One region of the Paenibacillus sp. PsM32 genome, then DNA from elsewhere that is predicted to be linked to it. Evidence: riboswitches for the same ligand, from Rfam matches in the RefSeq annotation. Region 1 holds a riboswitch; the other holds the start of a gene.
What was found. Region 1 has a riboswitch for cyclic di-AMP ahead of QCD85_RS22270 (C40 family peptidase). Riboswitches for the same ligand answer to the same signal wherever they lie in the genome.

Region 1 (7,794 bases):
GGCCAACGATCACATTATCTTTGACTACAATCGCTCCGATCGGTACTTCACCGAGCTGTTCAGCTTTGCGAGCTTCGGCTATCGCTTCTCGCATCCAATACTCATGTACTTCTTGAGAAATAATAAACCCAACCTTTCACTGTGGATACTTTCTTTACTTGTACATCGAACAGATATTCGTTGTTAACACGTTGTGGATAGAACTGTGGATAACTCTTGAAAAACGAAAATGATACCGTTTTAGCGGAAAAAGTTGTGGATAACTATATTTAAATGATAAAAATTAGCCCGTATTCTATTTTAGGCAAACTATTGTCTATTTTCAATCTATCGTTATTATTTTGAAATAAAAAAGAAACTTTAGAGAGATCTCTAAAGTTTCTTTTGTTAGTTTGATTGTTATTTACCGTTGTTCGCCATAGATTGAAGTGTAGGATTCACATCTTCGTCTACATACTTACGAATAATCGATACTTCTACCCGGCGATTTTCTGCACGTCCTAGATTAGTAGAGTTACTAGCCACAGGTCGATATTGTCCATATCCGATTGCACTGAATTTACGAGGATCTAATTTGTTGTTTAACAGTAGAATTTTCATAAAGTTGAGTGCACGGTCTGAACTTAGATTCCAGTTCGATTCATATTGCGAGTTCGAGATTGGAATATTGTCTGTATGACCAGACACGATAATATCGTAATTCGGGAATTGTTGCAAAATATTAGAGATCGATTTGGCTAGTATACGAGATTCTGGTTTTACGGTAGCTCGTCCAGAAGCAAATAACGTATTATCACTGATTGTGATACTTAATTGAGATTGATTGAGCTTGGTAGCTAACTGCTGGCTCAATCCATTGTTTTTGATATAACTATCTAATTGTTTTTTTAGTTTTTCTAAATTTTCTTGTTCTTGCTGTTTGAGTTTTTCACGTAAACTTTCTCTGCTTTTTTGAGTATTGTCTGCCGGTGAAGCCGCAGAAGCAGGTGTTTCATTATCGTCGGATTTAGGTGTTTGTCCGCTGGTTTCTTCCATAGCATTTTGATCCAAAACACCTGTACCACCGGTGAACGCTGCATTCATCGCTGCTGCCATTTGTTGAAATTTGGATGCATCCAATGAACTCATAGCAAATAGAGTAATAAATAATGCTAGCAAAAGGGTCATTAAGTCAGAATAAGGAAGCAACCAACTTTCATCTGGGTGTTCTTCATGAGGCTCGTGTCTACCTTTTTTACTCACTGGCTACCGCCTCCCCTACAGCCCCACCGCTACTTTCTTCGCTGTTCATTTTTGCATTTTCAGTAGGTGTTAAGAACACAGCTAATTTCTGGCTAATCGCAATAGTAGATACACCGGATTGAATAGATAGTAAGCCTTCTACCATCATTAATTTAACTTCTACTTCAGCTTTGGATAAACGTTTAAGCTTCGTTGCAATAGGATGCCATAATACATAACCACTAAAGATACCGAGCAATGTTGCCATAAAAGCCCCTGCAATCGCATGAGAAAGCTTTTCCAAGTCAGTCAAATCCGCCATCGCAGCAATCAGACCTACTACCGCTCCAAGTACACCCAGTGTAGGAGCATACATACCTGCTTGTGAGAAAAGAAGTGCACCTGAACGGTGACGTTCTTCTGTCGCATTAATATCTTCCATCAATACATCTTGTACAAACTCTTGATCATTACCATCAATAATCATACGCATTCCGTTACGAAGGAAAGGATGATCAATTTCTTCGACTTTGGATTCCAATGCAAGTAGACCTTCACGACGCGTAATAGAAGCCCACTCCATAAACATACCTACTAGATCTTTTTTGTCCATTAATTTTTGTTGAACAAAAACAACTTTGAACAATTTGCCAAGACGTTTAACTTCATTCATTGGAAAAGCCATAAAGATTGTTGCTGCTGTACCAACAAAAATGATGACATAAGCAGCCGGGTTATTAACCAGATTGATAAGGGGGGCACCTTTTAGAAGCATACCGAATATAAGTGAACCCAAACCAAGTATTAGACCAATAATTGTTGAAATTTGCATAATACACCTCGTCCGTGAGTATATAGTTTATCTCTCTCATCATCCACTTCCATGTAATGATGTGTTTTCCAAAAACATCTGATACTCTTTTATCGACAAGATATGCTGCATTGTTAAGAGTTTTTTAGTGTATATTTGCGTTATAATGTAAATAAGTTGGGAATTGTAACAATATCGACAGATCGGGAGGTTGAGTATGGGCGTTAAGCATGGAAGAGATTATGAAGAGATATTGAGTGATTTAACATCAGCAGTAGCCATGATTCCAGACAGTTATTTGTTTTTTGATATGGAACCTCAAGAGTGGGAAGTGCTTGCTGAAGGTGAACGAAATGAAGTAAATGAAGCGTTGGCAGAAGACTTATTTTTTGCGCTCGGTTCACAATCTATGATCCATGTAGGTAGTGGGGTCGTTATCTATGATGCAGATACACATCGCATTGATATTTTGATTGGCAAAGAAGAAATGACATTTGTGACCTTGATCTAACAAAAGATTAATAAAATACGTATATAGCAAAAGCACAGAGCAGATGAACTAGAAGATCATCTACGCTGTGCTTTTTGTTTGTTTATATATCAAGATAACGTGCATCAGTAGGTGCTTGATAGACCATACAATAAAAAGGCTTCATACCATCAGGCGTTCTACGCTCATACATATCTGTAATATAAAAGCCTGCTTTTTGATACGTACGAATAGCCCGCTGATTCCAGGTCAACACTTCCAGATCGATTTCGGCTGTCGCGTTACGGTTTTGAGCCGTTTTTACAATAGCTGCTACAAAATCTTCTCCATAACCATGACCACAAAGATCAGGACGCATACCAATCCCTAAGCGTATCGTATCTCCTAATGGAAAAAGTTGAGCAAATCCGGCTAACTGTTCTGTCTGATCCAATACCGATACATACTGTTGTTGCCGAATCTCAGGATCACCGAACTCAATCCCTAATTCTTTCATTTGATCCCAGGGCATCCAGCCGTAGATATTATAAGGAGGATCATATATCCATGTACATACTTGGGCAGCATGTTGTTCTGTCAAAGGAATCGTATGAAAAATAGAATGTGACAGTGAGCTCATGACATAACCTCCTCTGACTGTACTTTATATATACCATAAAAAAAACTTAAAAAATTTGCAATATCCTGTTTACCATAATTACGAGTAGGTTAATAATAAGTAGACATAATTATAAAGAACAATTGATATAAATTTATTATTTTATGTAACCTATTGGATGTTTAATACGTCTTACTTATATAGGAACATAAAAAAACCACTAAAGATTCTGGCGGGAATCTTCAATGGTTTATAGGTTCATTTATATGAGTTGTAAATACGATGATTAATTGTCAGTTGCGAAGGTGTTATATGTGGAATCGCTCATAACACGTTTAGCACCAACGTAACGATTTTGATAGTAATCCATGCTCAAACTGTCAATTCTCACACCTTTGGAAGTAGAAGCGTGTGCGAAGTTACCATTTCCTACATAAACTGCTACATGTGAAACGCCAGCCCCAGTAGTATTGAAAAATAACAGATCTCCAGCAATTAAATCACTTTTTGATACAGGCTCGCCTACTTGATATTGAGAGCTAGATTGGCGAGGAAGATCAATGTTCATTTTGCTGAATACATATTGTGTAAATCCCGAGCAGTCAAAACCGCTAAAAGATGTTCCACCAATACGATAAGGTGTTCCAATAGCTCCATCGATAACTTGATCCATTTTAGAATCTGCATGCGCACTTGTTACTCCAAGTGACGTAAATGCAATAGCAAGTCCCATTACTGCGGCTGTTAGTTTCTTTTTCATGTTCAAAATCAATTGTCCCCTTCCAATTGCCTACGAGGTTAGCTTAAGGATTCGGTAGAAGGTATTCCCCTATGATCCCTCCGAAACAAGATCAATTCACCCAAAACGGTTCCCCCGTTTCCCGGTACCACGGAATTTGGCTCAAAGCTTGGTGTGTACCGTACACGGATCATTACGACAAAACGACAAAATTTTCAGTTGCTATAAAGGTTACAGCATTTAGTTTTAAAGTTTACAAAGTTGTTACTAAAATCTCACTGGATTTATTCTACCAGAGGTTTTTTACTTTGGCAAACGTTTATTCATCTGTTTTTAAGATTTACTTTTGTATTTTAGTATTAAATCTCTGTGAAACCCTACGGTTATCGTCTTTTTAAAAGTTAAAAAATTTTAATCTTTTGCTCATATAGTGGCGTTTGATGAAGAATTGTGATCACTATATATACTTTATTCGGTTCGTCGATCCCAATAATGAACGTTTTTTTCCTTTTTTTATGAAAATTGATGACAATAATCGACTTTATTGGCTTTTAAGGCAATATTCGATACAATATGAATAATAAATCGAACCATAAATCTATGTATAATAACCTTATTTATACTGACCCCACAAAGGAGTATTTGAACGATATGGATGAAAATCAACCAAGTAAAAAGTCGATGTCACTTAATATTGTAAGTAGTAGTGCAAAAAGCAGTAAACACAAAGGTTTTGGAGCAGGAGCGATTAACCTCAATAATGTGTCCCCTATCATTATAGACCATGGCGAAGCAAAAATCGATGTTGGTGCAATGCACGCCAAAAGTAAAGTAGAAAAAGGGATCAAATTTACGACTAACCGCGAAGAAGTAAATGGCGGTCGTCAAGTATGGTTAGTATGGGTAGCAGTCGATAAATTAGCTGAAGGTGTCAATTATGCTGGTGCTACAGCTTGCGAAATGTGGATTAATGAAGAAGAGAAAAAAGGCTGGAAAATCCTCGCAGAGCATGTGAACAAATTGGATTATGCTATCAAGCGTCGCATTATGTTAGAAGGTTTGGGAAGCGAAGAAAAAGCTGCACTTAAAAAATTATTGGTCGCTCATAACAAAGAATGGTGGAACCAATCTTCTGAAGAGTTTAAAACAGCATTAGAAGGTTAATAATACTTTATATAGTCTACTATTTACACAAAAGACCGACGACCCTCAGATCGTCGGTCTTTTATTATTCGTAGTGTTTTGAAGCATTCTCCAAATATGTAGCTTCTATAGAAGAATTATATTTTAAAAGCAATTATTCAGGATTCAAAATAGTAGGATTATCTTTATTTATATCATATAATAACAAGTAAAATATGGTAAAAAAGGTTGTGAATACAATGCGTCTTTTTCTGCCCTTACCAAAATTGGAAATTTGCTTTCTTCTATCGATAAAGCCTTGCTATAATTAAGATAAAGTTATCATCGTAAGAAGCTGTCCCTTGCTTGACTAAAATATTCTACAGATGGAGGGAACACTACATGCAAAAAAGTGAAGCTGCTTATATTAGTACATTAAAACAGCCAATTAGTACAGGTATCCCGGGACTGGATGATATTTTATGTGGAGGCATACCGCCAGGAGGCGTCGTGATTCTGGAAGGTGAACCAGGCACAGGAAAAACTACAATAGGCATGCAATTTTTGGTTGAAGGTGCTATTAAACATAATGAACCGGGGATATACATTACATTTGAAGAACTTCCTGAACAAATTTACGATGATATGGAACGGTTCGGTTGGAATTTGAAAGAGTTGGAACGGCGTAACTTATTACGTGTGATCTGTATAGAACCCGAGATTTTATTAGAGCAAATGCTCGAACCCAATGGTCTTTTTGAACATATGATCAAAGAAATTGGTTGTAAACGCGTAGTTATGGATAGTATCAGTTTATTTCGCTTACTCAGTAGTGAACAAGAAGCCAGGACAAATGTTTATACCATTCGTAACATTATGCGCAAGCATGCTTTAACTTCTTTTTTTATAAGAGAATATTCAGAAGTAGAAGGGATGAATATTCCTTTCGAGAATTATATCTGTGATGGGATTATCAGACTTTCGTTAAAGCCTTTAATGGAAAAGTATCGTAAGCGTACTATTGAAGTGCTTAAAATGCGTGGTACCCGAATTTTGGAAGGCGAACATACTTATAAGTTTATCGAAGATGGAGTATATATCATTCCTTCGTTATCAATGGCAGAAGATAAAATATTGGTACAGGAAACTGAAGTGCTATCCACAGGTATTGATTCATTAGATGATCTGTTGATGGGTGGTATTCCTAAAGGCAGTGTCTTTATGATCGATACGAATAGTAAAGCCAACTATAGATATCTACTTTCTTCTATTTATGCACAACGTATCAAAGACGATGATTGTACCGTAACGATGATGTCTGGTAATACTACTTTAGATATGTTTGCCGATACGATCGATTTGTTCGGAGTGTCTTTACGTCAGGCTGCCGATGAAGGGAAAGCTCATTTTATTGAGCACTATAAGCGTGCTGTAGACAGTGGATTAGAAAAAGCGCTTATTCGTGTAGATGATGTAGAGAATGATGAATATGCTAATACGTTAAATGAAAAGCTTTCTCCTATTTTTGAATGTGAAGAGCTTTGTGATAAGCGTTGGTTCATCTATTATGATCTAAATACAATTATTTCAGAACGGGGCAAAGATTTCGTTGTGAAATACTTCTCAGAAGAAATTTCACTTTGGCGGGCGCTTGGCATTACTGTAATGGCGCATTGTAATTTTAGTGAAATTGGAACAGAGACGGCTTCATTTTTGGAACGTACTTGTAATGGAGTAATCCGAACATGGGTTGATGGTAATTATCAGTATTTACAAGTGACTAAATCACCAAGCGGAAGAGTGTCAGCACCACACATCGTAGCTAATATTTCAGAAACACCATTTGTCCGGCTGGTATAAGGAGGGATTAAGCTTTTATGGTATCAGAAAGCGATGTAATCACATTACAGATGGAATGTACCTTATTTTTTGAAAATAATCCTTATGCATTAGAAACCAGTACGGGCATGTCCAAACGACTTGGACGCAATGCGCATTTAATTGAACGTGCGCTTGATCGTTTGACTGAATTATCGATTTTAGAAAAAAATGGTCAGGGTACGCGTGCTATTTATCGTTATAAAACGCCTTATATTCAAACAGAAGTGGACATGAATGCTTATGATTGAAAGCTATTTTATAAATGATAACTTGGACAGCTGTCAGGAACTCCAAAATGTATATGCAGAACTTACAGGTTTATTTATTTTTATCACAAATCATGAAGGGCATTTGTTAAGCACACCTTCAGATGCTGAAATCGCTAATTTGTTCATCACGTATCCCAAAGAACTTGAAAGTATGTTAAAAGCAGAAATCGATAAGTTGAAAAGGCTTCGAGTTACTGCTTTATCTGATCAATGGATACCTGGAATCAAGTGGATTATTTCACCTGTCAGTATCGATCAGCAACCGATTGAGATGTATATCTGGGCAGGAATTATTATTCAAGAAAATACCAGACAAAACATTATCGATCATGTGAATTACAATAGCCCTGATTTGAAAGGGCCTGCGGAACTTTTCCGTCTTATGAGAGAACGAATACAAAGAACACCAGAAGACGATGTTACGCAAATAGAATATAAAAAAGATAAGATTAATAAATTATCTAAAGCTATCGCTCTTATCTTGAAATCAGGATATAAAGAGAAAAAGTTCGCAGAACGTCTGACGACTCTTAATGAAACGTTGCGGTCGGATTCCAGTCGCAATATGCCTATAGAAGAAGTGACACGAGCGGTGCTTGCTTCTAGCGATCTGGCAGATGTATTCGGATTTGCTTTAAAAACATCTTCTGGTACTTATCGTAT
Region 2 (7,794 bases), on a different contig from region 1:
ATGTATACACAATATCGTCTGCTGTCATCATTTGCCCGTGATGGAACATGACTTCTTTTCGTAGAAAAAATGTCCACACTGTACGTTGTTCATTCACTTCCCAGGCATGTGCAAGATGAGGAATAATCTGCTGTGAATGTGAAGCTTGTCGTACCAATCCATCAAAAATATGACTGGATACAAACGATTCGGCTAGCAAATTCATATATAGCGGATCGACAGTATGAATCTGCTGACGAATCGGTAATCGTAGCGTATCGACCTGTCGATTGCGTTGTATTTCGGAATGGGGGCCGAAGTAGCCAAAAAGCCAATCTTGTACCCTATTTTCTAATGTAGAGGATTGAGCATATTGCCGAATCTCGGTTAACGTCTGCTGAATGTCTTTGCGCTGAATCGTCTGCATCATCGACTCAATAGCGATTTCTTCAGGCTGAATACTAAAAGTCAGTGTCGATCGCCGTCCACGTCCACGTTGTGAACTCCACTTGATCCATCCTTGTTCTGTCATTCGTGTGATTAAATTCAGAGCGTTACGATGGGTACACTCAAATGTAGTCGCTAACTCATCTAATGTAATCTGCACTTCGCTATGCTGACCATACTGTGAATGTAATAACAAAAACTGATGATGTAATTTCATAGGGATTATACTCCTTGGGTTACATGCTGGGGACCGCTTCGGGCAAGGAATCGTCCTGTCGATCGCTGTTGTAGCCGGATTTTTTGGATAACCGCTGTAGCGGTCAAAATCCGGCTACAAAGGAGAACGCTTCGCTTCTTACGGACGATTTCTTTCCCTCCGCTCCGAGCATGGAGACACCTCAATGATTGTAATGTGGGGCGGGCAGGTTTAAAAAAGCGTAAAAGTAGATTTTAGAGAATTTGATTTTATAAAAAATATACAGGTTACGTTTGTAAGTTATAGTTGAATTATAAAGATGTATTGAGACAGTAAATAAAGTTGAGTGAATATGTAATTATATCTTTATTAAAATTGATTTGTTAAAATAGGAAATTTAATAAAATAATTCTTCTCTTTATCTTCTTATTTTATCATCTACAATAAAAATAACAACAAACCTAACAGATGGTAAGCGTGATGATAAGAAAAATAGGATCTGTTAGCTAAATAGGTTACTACAATGATGCAATTCCAAAAAAAGGAGATCGAAAATGTACGAGAAATTGATCGTGGCTAAGCATCGGACGTGGATTGCTTTGCTTGGCGCGTTGGGATTGGCGACTGTTCATCAGTATTTATTTTACGGGCATAGCCTGGGGATTTCGTATCCGGTATTTATTCTTTTATTCTACTTATATATGTACACTTATGCAGGGGACAAGCTACGTGCAGGATCATGGTTTAGCCGTTTTGCGATGACCGTTATTATTTTACTGTCACTCACATATGGACTGTTCACCAATCCGATTTTTATGGTACTGAATGCTTTGTTTGTGCCTTGTCTGATCTTTTTGCATCTTGCTTATATGTTAAGCCATCGCAGGTTAGCTTGGCATCGTCCTAAGCTGTTGATCGACGCACTGGATCATATGATTCCACAAGCAGTACGACATTGGGTTACTCCTTTTCGTATACTCAAAAATGCTGCTACAGGCAAAATGGAACAGGAAAAAAAGAAAATCGTAACCAAAATATTGATCGGTCTGGTAATTTCTTTTCCGCTACTATTGATTATTATCAGTCTGCTAACATCGGCTGATCGCATATTTGGAAATTTATTATCTACATTGCCGAACTGGATTGATGGACTGTCGTTTGGAGAAGGTAGTTTTCGCGTGCTATGGATTGTGATTGGAGGACTGATTTTTTTCGGATATTTGTGGGGATTTGTACAACCCTATATCTATCCGCCAGTCGTTGATTATAGACAACAACCGTTACCGCGTTCAGCTTCTTCTGTCTCTGGAGTCGGTCTATCTTCACCTGTTCCGCCTGTCTATGGACCGCAACCGCTATTAGCGTCTCCTGTTGCCAAGCGTCATCCGGTACGCATTGATCCTATTATTATGGCGACGATACTGATCTTGATTAATATTGTGTATGTGCTCTTTGTAGTGGTGCAATTCTCTTACTTATTTGGTGCAGGACAAGGGCAGATTCCAGATGGACATTCTTATGCAGAATATGCTCGCAGTGGATTTGTTGAACTGGTCATGGTGACTTCATTGAACTTTCTGATTATGGTATGTGTACTTTTGTATATGGCAGACAGCAATCTGATCTTGCGCCGTATCAACAATAGTATGTTGTATATTTTACTGATTTGCTCTGGTGTGATGTTATATTCAGCATTTGCCCGTCTTATCTTATATGAACAAGCTTATGGATATACGTATACCCGTTTTCTTGTGCATGCGTTTATGATCTTTCTCGGGGTATTATTACTGGTCGCAGGCTTGCGTATCTATTGGAAAAAGGTACCACTTGTCAAATGTTATATCGTGCTTGCGCTTACCGCTTATGTGGTTGTGAATTATGTAGGGATGGATCGAATTATCGCTGTGCAGAATTTAGATCGATATGAACAGACAGGACAGATTGATTTCGATTATCTCAACAATTTGTCCAGTGATGCGATTCCTGTATTGTTACAGCGAAGTGCGACACTATTACCTGCATCTCAGCATTATTTCCGTCAGGATAAAGCTTATTTATTTGAAAAAGAACAATCCTGGCAGTCGATTAACTGGGCAGATTACCGCGCAATACGAGCGCTTCGTAGCGATGGATCTTCTTAATTTGGATCGAAAAGCATATTATCTTACAGCACCAAAGGAGCGAAATATGATGGTAACTCAAGCATTGATCGAATGGAATATAGATCCCACTTCGTTGCCACAGCAGAAATGGTTAACAGATCAACAACTCAATGTAGACTTGTATTCTTCTACCGTTGACCCTACAGAGGAAGGATGGAATATCCGGATTCGAATTACAGAATCTTTGCCAGATTCTTGGAATACGTATGCAGAAGTTCAATTTCTGACCGATCCCGATGATCCGTTAGAAGAAGGATTTACATTTTTATTATGGGCAGGTTCTTATGTAGCCGATGTGACGATTGTAGGGGAAACTCATTAATATATAACGCAAAAAGCTCTCCATATCAAAGGAGGGCTTTTTTATATAGTCTATGGTGTTTGTTCTATGCTAGAGCCATCATTGATCTTATATCTATAGTCAATACACTTAACTTTGTTGTTGCGTTGGAGCTAGAGCAATCTCACGAATATTGATACTTTGAGGCTGACTGAATGCAAAGTAAATCGTATCTGCAATCGTTTGTGGCATTAAGTTGAGTTTAGCTTTTTCTCCGGTCGTCTGATCGTTCCACTCGGTCTCAGTTAATCCAGGAGAGATCGTAACGACCCGTACGTTGTGCGGAGCTACTTCTTCACGTACATTTTCGCTGATTGAATGAACAGCAAATTTGGTTCCACCATAAGCGACATGATCGGCAAATGTTTTTTTGCCTGCAATCGAGCTGATATTGATAATAGTACCTGACTTTTGCTCAATCATTGATGGAAGTACAGCTTGCATTCCATTGAGAAGTCCAATGACATTGGTATTATACATCTCTTGCCATTCTGCTGGATCTTGAGTCGTAATATCACCAAGCAACATTCGACCTGCATTGTTCACAATTCCTTTGACCGGACCGAAATGTTCTTCTGCTTCTGCAATCGCTTGATCCAGAGCAGGTCGATCTGTAATATCAATAATCGCTTTCATCACCTGACGACCAGCAAATGCTTTTAACCGATCTTCACGACGAGAAAGTAACAATACATTATGTCCTTTAGCGATAAAAAGTTTGGCAGTAGCTTCTCCTATACTTGACGACGCGCCTGTAATCACAACAAATCCTGTTTTCATAATTCAATAAACTCCTTTATTGATATGAGATAGTGGAAGGGAACAACTTCACATTATCATGTCTAGGTAAGGAGCACAGTGAGAAAGATTATAGTTAACAACATTTTTGAATATAAATTTTTGATAATCAAAATATATTCCAATTGATTTCCCTGATCGCATAGCAAATTACCTGCAACCCTTTGATAGATGAAGAAATTGCAGGCTAAGAGTGAGTGTCTTTTTTACATGTGCTATATTACACCGAATGAGGTTCCAATACCAATTCATCAATCAACTTGCCTTTGAATACTTTCAGATATTGATATTGCCCGTCGATACATAATTTGAGCAACCCGTTATCGAAGTCTGTATGCATATCTTTGAAAAAGATACCTTCTGTAATGATCGGTCGACCATGCGTCTCATACGCAATTTCGTATCCGCGCGAAGTCTGAATCACGTCTACATCTACACCTTGTTCATGGGTTTCTTCGAGATGGGCTTGCATACGCTGTACCGCTACAATATGTAGATCGATCGCTCCCAGCTTTTCCAGTAGGTCGTTTACGATCGAACCTTTTATAATTTCTTGCCAGCGAGTCTGAGCCGATTGTCCAATAATAAGTTGTGTAATATCATGTTGTTGAGCGGTAGAAGTAATAATATCAGCCGCTTCTTGTCCGTTACTTTCTAAAAGCACAAAATGACCGCCAGCTTCTTCTGTTAATTTACGCCATAACGCTACATAGTTCTCTTGTTGTTGATCCATTTCATCGAGAGGTTGATCGATTACACTTAATACACAAAGTGGAGACTGAATAAGTTGAGATAAATGAATACCACGCCTGATCAATCGTTCTCCATTGGGTCCATAATACACACAGACCATAATCTTTTCAGAATTCAAGCTAGATACACTCCTTTATTGAGGTAGTTATGATCCATTAACCATAATTATTTAAAAGGAATAATAAGCGATTGTATAATCTAACAAAAAAGCATGATTCACCAGTATATCAGAAGATGCCCATACATCGGGCGGATCTTGTAGTCGATTGCATAGATCAGTTAAAGCCTCTACCATCACCTGACTACGTACATCTCCCCAGCTAGCATGATGTTGAGCGATATGAGATTGTGCTTGCTGTAACGAGCATTTTTTCAGCGTAGAGAATACCCGGCACCATTTCACCAGGTCTAAATGTTGAACCTGATCGGTAAACGAATATTCCGCCCAACCGGTAATCCCATGACTTGCTATTTTTAACAGCCCACAATGCAGATACCCATCCATATCAGGTAACGCGAGCAGATGATTATCATACTGGAACACTTCAATCGAATGAATATGATGTATAGCCAGATCCACCGTGGATACAGTGTTGCTAGCAGGCGCTATCGGCGAAATTAAACTCATCTCAAATCTACACTCCTTCAAATAAAATCGCTATCTCTATACATAGTAAAACCAGATAAATCAGTAGCCGGCACACTTTTTTGATGTCAGATATTGTTAGCAATCATAGTACCGTTAAGGGTAGAAGTAAAATCAAATCTAAGCTTTTAATAGGCGTTATATGCTTGAAAATAACGATGTAATCGGATTCATTGGACTCAATCACGTTCTAATGGCTATCATGCTCGCTGATGCAACCTTTTATATAAATACTGCGCAAACAGCAGAAAAAAAGGATGGAATGATGCAAATAAGAGCATACTGCTCAAAAGATAAAGGAATTGATTCAAATTCACTCCTTATGAAGAGTCAGACTGCTTTACAAACGAAAAAGGCGGGCGTATGATTTCATTCAAGTTCATTACAGCTTAATGACTGAAAGGCTAAATCTAGACCTTTCAGAAAGCGGGGGAACCATACGAATAGACAGGGTATTACAAGATCTATTCAGGGGTGAATCAGAGATGACAGCTCAGGCTGATCTATCTGTAGGGAGACTCTTACTTCCGAATCCGTCAGCTAACCTCGTAAGCTGCAATAAGAGAGACGACAACAGTCATCTATGCCATTATCAGGGGCTTTTTTGCTCCTGTCTTAGAAGCTGATGAAGAGGTCCTCTTCTAACGGCTTTTTTTTGTTGTCTACAATGAGTGGAGGAGCGCGAACACGCATGGAGTACGAACAGGAATTTGTACTGGTATCGCCTGCTACAGTAGCAGGGGAGCAATTTATTCAATTACTCAAAGTTAAAAAAATACCGTTTGCTATTATAGTGAACAGTCAGGCAGATCAGATTCGATTTGAAAAGATAGGTATTGAGCATATTCTAGTAATAGATACTCAGCGACAAGACTTATGGCGTATCCCGCAATTGAATATTGGCAAAATCTATTTATTTGAACGTAGTCTACCGTTATGTTGTCGTTATATCCAGATCTGTCGTGCATGGACATCTGATAAGCTATATGTCATTACAGAAGGCAGCCAATCACGCTTAATTTATCGTGGTTTGGGTGCAGATTATATTATTCATACCAATGGAAGTAGCGCTTCGTTTTTATTATAAAAAAAGACTGCTGATCCAACGATCATTTTATTTTGCAATTTGTCGGTGATATCTTGATAATAAAGAAGATAGAGAACCAAGATGATGCGCAGAATGGAGATGATCGTTGTGATCGGTAAAACAGCACTCGTCGCTGGAGCAACAGGTCTTGTGGGCAAAAAGTTGTTGCGTCAGTTATTAGATAGCACAGAATATACACGAGTGATTGCTCTTGTCCGCGAACCTGTGCAACAACTACAACATCTGAAGTTGCAACAGATCGTAGTGGATTATCATAGATTAGAAGATTATCGAGCAGAGATGAAAGCAGATGATGTTTTTTGCTGTCTCGGTACAACGATTAAGCAAGCAGGAACGCAAGCGCAGATGATCGAGATTGATGTATTGTATCCTGTGTCTGTCGCTATGGTGGCGTACAAACAAGGAGCCAAGCAGTTTATCGTGATCAGCTCGATGGGCGCTGATCCCAAATCCAGTATTTTTTATACACGTACCAAAGGAGATATGGAGCAACGGTTACAACAAGTTGGTTATTCTTCATTATCGATTGTTCGCCCCTCTTTATTGCTAGGCAAACGCAAAAATAGCCGCGCAGGAGAGCAATTCGGTGCTGTAGTCTCTCAAGCACTATCATTTCTAATGATAGGTCCTCTCCGCAAATATCGAGGTATCGAAGCAAGTGACGTTGCACGAGCGATGTATCGGATCGCTCAGACCTCCAAGTCAGGTACTCACATATATATGTCAGATCAATTGCAACGAATCGCAGACGAGTCCCAGAGTCGCTCCGCTTCAATGAGCAAATCAGCGAGATCATAGTAGGTTATAGTTCAATTTTTAATTATAGAAATGGAGAATATCAATATGCCTCAGTTAGAACCAAAGCAAGCTGCTTCAATTATCGAAAAATGGATTGCTTTTTACGATATGGATAATGCCAAAGCATGGGATAAAGACGATTATCCTTTTATCCAATCTTCTTGCAAAGTGATGCGCAGTGCTATTCAAGCATTACGTGGAAAAGCACCTGCACCTAATGAACGTCGCAAAATCGTGGCTGGACTTGAAGATTGGTTAGATGATTCATTTATGGACGATCCGAATGAATGGGAAAAAGAAAATAAAGCATTTGTGCAAGAAGCATTAGAAGCGATTCAATTTACGATCCAATTTCTACAAAAATAATGAATGACAGGCAGGAGTGCTCTATGCCAGACGGGTATATTCCACTGTGCAGTCGTGTAATTGGCGATTTTTATATTGCATTTGAACCGCACTCCCATAGTCTAAATATCTATATGCACAGACCAGAACCAGCGCTCGAAGTATCTACAGATAGTTCTACGATTGTATCGGATGATCAATCTACCATTCCGCCTGCTTCGA

Region 2: another riboswitch for cyclic di-AMP. It lies ahead of QCD85_RS11090 (hypothetical protein); the one in region 1 lies ahead of QCD85_RS22270 (C40 family peptidase).

The regions. Positions count from the first base shown of each region.
Region 1 is NZ_JARUWY010000019.1:32,123-39,916, reverse strand. Features, by position in the region: gene tadA (tRNA adenosine(34) deaminase TadA) at 1-121, opposite strand, end outside; gene motB (flagellar motor protein MotB) at 400-1,242, opposite strand; gene motA (flagellar motor stator protein MotA) at 1,235-2,053, opposite strand; gene QCD85_RS22280 (hypothetical protein) at 2,250-2,543, shown strand; gene QCD85_RS22275 (GNAT family N-acetyltransferase) at 2,626-3,141, opposite strand; gene QCD85_RS22270 (C40 family peptidase) at 3,407-3,880, opposite strand; cyclic di-AMP (ydaO/yuaA leader) riboswitch at 3,893-4,032, opposite strand; gene QCD85_RS22265 (YwhD family protein) at 4,511-5,023, shown strand; gene QCD85_RS22260 (ATPase domain-containing protein) at 5,384-6,841, shown strand; gene QCD85_RS22255 (hypothetical protein) at 6,859-7,110, shown strand; gene QCD85_RS22250 (LuxR C-terminal-related transcriptional regulator) at 7,097-7,794, shown strand, end outside.
Region 2 is NZ_JARUWY010000004.1:221,168-228,961, forward strand. Features, by position in the region: gene QCD85_RS11060 (ABC transporter substrate-binding protein) at 1-643, opposite strand, end outside; gene QCD85_RS11065 (DUF4153 domain-containing protein) at 1,177-2,763, shown strand; gene QCD85_RS11070 (hypothetical protein) at 2,810-3,106, shown strand; gene QCD85_RS11075 (SDR family oxidoreductase) at 3,215-3,904, opposite strand; gene QCD85_RS11080 (universal stress protein) at 4,143-4,793, opposite strand; gene QCD85_RS11085 (hypothetical protein) at 4,845-5,303, opposite strand; cyclic di-AMP (ydaO/yuaA leader) riboswitch at 5,714-5,891, shown strand; gene QCD85_RS11090 (hypothetical protein) at 6,013-6,408, shown strand; gene QCD85_RS11095 (oxidoreductase) at 6,490-7,227, shown strand; gene QCD85_RS11100 (hypothetical protein) at 7,273-7,593, shown strand; gene QCD85_RS11105 (hypothetical protein) at 7,617-7,794, shown strand, end outside.